Regions from separate parts of the Pseudoalteromonas sp. ND6B genome, predicted to be linked through region 1. Evidence: predicted binding sites of a transcription regulator. Region 1 holds the regulator's gene; the other holds the start of a gene.
What was found. Region 1 encodes LexA, which represses DNA repair genes until DNA is damaged. Its sites were predicted from a motif close to TACTGTATNNNNATACAGTA; they were not measured.
Positions count from the first base shown of each region.

Region 2: ND6B_RS00435 (SulA-like leucine-rich domain-containing protein) is a predicted target of LexA. The motif match lies at 1,366-1,385, and genes of this name have one in related genera.

Region 1 covers NZ_JQFL01000013.1:70,947-73,357, forward strand. Annotated here, with positions in the region: gene coxB (cytochrome c oxidase subunit II) at 1-511, opposite strand, end outside; gene lexA (transcriptional repressor LexA) at 1,005-1,622, opposite strand; gene ND6B_RS15380 (PaaI family thioesterase) at 1,821-2,264, shown strand; gene ND6B_RS15375 (hypothetical protein) at 2,294-2,411, opposite strand, start outside.
Region 2 covers NZ_JQFL01000089.1:37,110-39,520, reverse strand. Annotated here, with positions in the region: gene ND6B_RS00425 (DUF6172 family protein) at 20-322, shown strand; gene ND6B_RS00430 (YchJ family protein) at 390-866, opposite strand; gene ND6B_RS00435 (SulA-like leucine-rich domain-containing protein) at 906-1,340, opposite strand; gene ND6B_RS00440 (sel1 repeat family protein) at 1,663-2,124, opposite strand; gene ND6B_RS00445 (NCS2 family permease) at 2,243-2,411, shown strand, end outside.

The sequences.
Region 1 (2,411 bases):
GTACCAGCGGTTTATCGACCTCGAGTAAATAATTCGGGTTTTTATCAGCAAGGTTGGTTATTTCATTTTGAGGTGTAGCTAGCATGGAATAAAACTCAACGTCCTCCCCCATATACTCGTAATGCCACTTCCACTGTGAGCCTGTAATTTTAATGGTGAGATCAGCTTTGCTGGCATCCTCCATGGCAATTAAGGTTTTAGTCGCAGGAATGGCCATAACAATTAATATGACAAAAGGGATCGCAGTCCACAGTATTTCTACTTTGGTGCTTTCATGGAATTGGGCAGGGACAGCCCCTTTAGATTTGCGATGATGAATGAGTGCCCAAAACATAATGGCAAACACGATCACCCCAATCACACAACATATTAAAAAAATAGTCATGTGCAGTTGGTATACATTATTACTTATATCGGTTACGCCTTTACGCATATTATATTGGCTATTAGCAAGCACATTCTGCGAAAAAACAAACAATATAAGCCACAAGGAAGAACTCAGCTTACCCATGTGACGGCTCCTTTGATGCTATTGCTGACGCAAAGCGAAGAGGCATACGGCTTAAACGCCTATTCGTTATTTTTATTTTTTATAAGGGTGCTGGATTTAGTAAATGTGTGTTCTCAAAACGACTAAGCTGTGAGTTATTTTTATTCCAGCTCTTTAATAACTAGTTAAAAAATAAACAATAAGCAAGGTGAGTATGAAAAATAAACAAGGTGTATTTTTTAAAATGCGCAGCTAAAAAAATAGCAACTAGTCAGGCAATTAATCTAAGAGTCAGGTTTAGTAAGGGGTGTATTGAAATTACAGGATAGAAATATAAAAAATTGTTAACTTAAAAAAGCAGAGTAAATTTGTTTATTTATAAAGTATTTAGTGATTTTATTTATGATAGGAGAAGCACTTAACAACATATAGTCATACATTTGATAAGTTAGACATTGTGCTGCTAACAAACCCAGCGCCTAATCACTATTAAGCGCTAAATTATGCTTTAATACTACATCCAGTCAGCGTTACGAATAACACCTACCGCTAAGCCTTCAATATTGAACGACTCATTTTCTAAATCGACCTCAATAGCTGAAAACTCATCATTTTCAGCATGTAAGAGTACTTTTCTGCCCGCTTTTTCTAAACGCTTCACGGTTACATCGTCGTCAACACGGGCAACAATAACTTGTCCATTTTCGGCAACTTGGGTTTTATGCACAGCAAGTAAATCACCATCCATAATACCAATGTCTTTCATACTCATACCGTTAACACGCAATAAAAAATCGGCCGCAGGTTTAAACATTAAAGGGTCAATTTTACAGTGGCTTTCTACATGCTGTTGCGCCAATATAGGCTCACCGGCAGCCACCCTGCCAATTAAAGGTAAGCCTAACTGCTCTGGCTCCTCTTCTTCAACAAGCTGAATGCCCCGACTCGCGCCTGGCTTCATTTTAATCACACCTTTTTTGGCCAGTGCTTTTAAGTGTTCTTCTGCAGCATTCGCACTTTTAAAACCCAGTGTTTGTGCAATTTCGGCACGTGTAGGAGGCATACCAGTGTCTTTAATAAACACTTTAATGAGTTCGAGTATTTGCGCTTGGCGTTTCGTTAATGGTCGCATACAACTGGTTTTCCATACAGTACAATTAACTGTGAGTATATACAGTTATTTAAAAATCGCAAATATAAATTAATGCCTTATATGCCGTTATCATCAAACAATAACCTACTTTAAAAGCAGGGTGATAAATGTAATTATTAGCAACGCATTATCATATTAATAAATTTTAATTCTCAATTACTTATCCAAGGAGCTAGCATGAGTATTTGGCATCAACCGATTACATTAGAGTTTTGTAAGCAATTAGATCAAGGTATTACAGGCCAAGGGACACTCATGAAAACCATGGGAATAGAAATCAGTGAAATTGGTGATGACTACTTAGTGGCAACTATGCCGGCAATTCCAGAGCATCATAACCCTATGGGTATCGTTCATGGTGGTGCAAATGTGGTGCTTGCTGAAACAGTAGCAAGTTATGCCGCTAATTTTGTGGTTGATTTCAATCGGTTTTATTGTGTTGGCCAAGAGATCAGTGCAAGTCATTTAAAGGCATCACGCAATGGCACATTAACGGCCACAGCGAGAGCTTATCATATCGGCAAGCGCAGCTCGGTTTGGGATATTAAAATAACCAATAGCCGCAATGAGCTTTGCTGCGTATCACGTATGACCGCAGCCGTAGTAGAGCGAAAAGGCTAGTAAGTCAATTAACCAAGGTTGAAATTAAATTACTTTTCGAAAGGGTAAATAGTAATTTCTACGCCTGCACCAATTGCAGATATACGTAACAAGGTATCTGCATGTAAGGCTTGGTTAAAGCATTTTGGCGAAGTGCCAGACTCAAAC
Region 2 (2,411 bases), on a different contig from region 1:
CAAGGTAATTAGGAACGTAATGAAGAAAACATTCACGCTGAATCATGAGAAAATCAAATACCCTCGTATGGTTGATGCTGCAAAGCATGAAGTGAAAAAATATTTGAAAAGAGAACGTAATAAAACTTTACCTGTTGATGCCGACTACTGGGCATTTGATTGTAAGTTTGGTAACACGGCTGAAGAAGCCCAAGTGGTTCACGTTGCTGAAATTAACAATCACATCAGTGAAATTGAAAAGCAAGGTTTAACTTCTTTTTACTTAGAGATTTTAGCAAGACCTGCACAGCGTCAAGATTTCGATGAAGATGATGGCGAGTAAAACGCTAATTTGCGTTTAGTGTAGTTTTTGAAAATGGGCCTTGTGGCCCATTTTTTGTAGCTGAAGTTTATACACTATGACATTTTTTGTATTTTTTATTACTGCCACAAGGGCACGTATCATTACGTTTTACTTTAATATCGGCAACCGGTGTAATCTCACCATCAAGGTACCGCCATTGTCCATCTTCTTTAATAAACCTTGAATTTTCTGTCAACTCGCAATATAAATCTTGATAAAAGTAGTGAGCTTTAAATGTAACAAATCCTGTTTCATCATTATAACCAGAGTCTAATACGGCTAAGTTTATAAAACGGCAACTATTTGCAAAATCTTTAATTTCTGAAATTGAATTTTCAGCTTGTTTTTCTTTTGCATAACTTTCACGAACAAAAACCGCGTTTTTAACAGCATAAGCACTGTAGCGTGCACGCATAAGTTGCTCTGGTGTGAGTGGCTGTTTGGTTTTTAAATGAAAAGGCTCGCAGCAATCAGCATAAGGTTGCTGACTGCCACAAAAACATAATAGGGCGTTAGAAGTCATGATAAATGTACTGTGTATTAAAACGCTAGTTTATCAAGCTTATTGCGTAAGTGAAATCTCAGAATGAGCGCTTTTTTTGCTAAAGCAATACAACTTAGTGCGCGTATGGCTCAAGTTTAATGATAACTGCGACAGTTGTTGGTTATTTATTATGTCAGTCCAGGTGATCACCGCGGCAAAATTTCCATTGTGAAGTGCAGAACTTAAAACATACTCTAAATTAACTAAATGCTTTTGACGAATAACCAGTAATTTACTGGTATCAATTGAGCATGAATCAAGTAGCGCTTTGCTCGGTACGTTATCTGGTGCTATTAACAGTGTCCATGCGTTTAGGCTGTTGTATTGGTGTAATACTTTTAATAACTCAAACGTTGCTGAAATTTCATCTTCAATTTGTACAACGTTAACACAATCTGATTGGTCATCTTGCTGGTAGCTTTTAACTGTTCTTACGGTAATTGGCTGTAACATATTCTTCTCACTCACTGGGTTTTTATACAGTACATTCATACAGTAGTTTATACAGTTGTTTGGTGCAAGTGTTTTTTGCTATTTTTTTGTACAGTTATTCATCTTAAAACGCGACAGTTACTATAAATATACAAATAATCTATATATAACAATGGTTTAATTTTTATTGAAAGTTAATGCCCACAGAATTAATTTTAAGGCTGGGAGCAAATAAATACAGATGAACAGGGGGTATACAGTAGTTTAAATTAATTAAGCGTGCTTGCTTTGGCTATTAACGCTTAATTAATTTACAGATGAAATGAGTTGCTGGGCAGTGAAATTATTTTTCGCTACTAGAGGGGATCAAATGTGAAAATTGTAACTGGTGAATTTGTTCATACAGGCTGGCTGCGTAGCATTGAGCATCTTTAAGTCGTTTGGTACTAATATGTTTTCGTATATCGCTCATTGCTTCTATGGCAGGTTCATAGCCTTGACTACCGGCTAAGCTAAGCCACGCAGCACCATGAAATACACTTTGCGGCACACCTTGTCCTTTTATAAAAAACAGCCCTAAATAAAACTGCGCGCGATAATTTCCTGCCATTGCTGCCAAACGCATCCATTTTGCGGCTAAGGCGCCTTGTTCATTTTTAAGGTAATAAAGGGCTTTATTTAATGTGTCTTGATCGGTGTTTTTAGAGCTCGCAGGGAGATTTGCATCGCTTGGTTGCGTTACAAAAGAAAGAATGTTGTCTAATTGTTGCTCTAAGTCTTGGCCACTTGGTGTCGTTTTGATCATGCTACTTCGTTTGTTATTTTAATCACTTAGCTAGTTTAGTATATAGCAAGGTAAAATGTCCTGTAAAAAGTTATTTTTATGCTAAAATCTCGCCACTTTTTACAACCACAAGTTTATTATGCTCGAAGCCTTATTCAAAATCCGTGCAAATGATTCTTCGGTTCGCCGTGAATGTATTGCCGGTATGACTACATTTATTACGATGGTTTATATCGTATTCGTAAACCCAGCTATGCTTGCAGAAGCCGGTATGGACCAAGGTGCTGCTTTTGTTGCCACCTGTATTG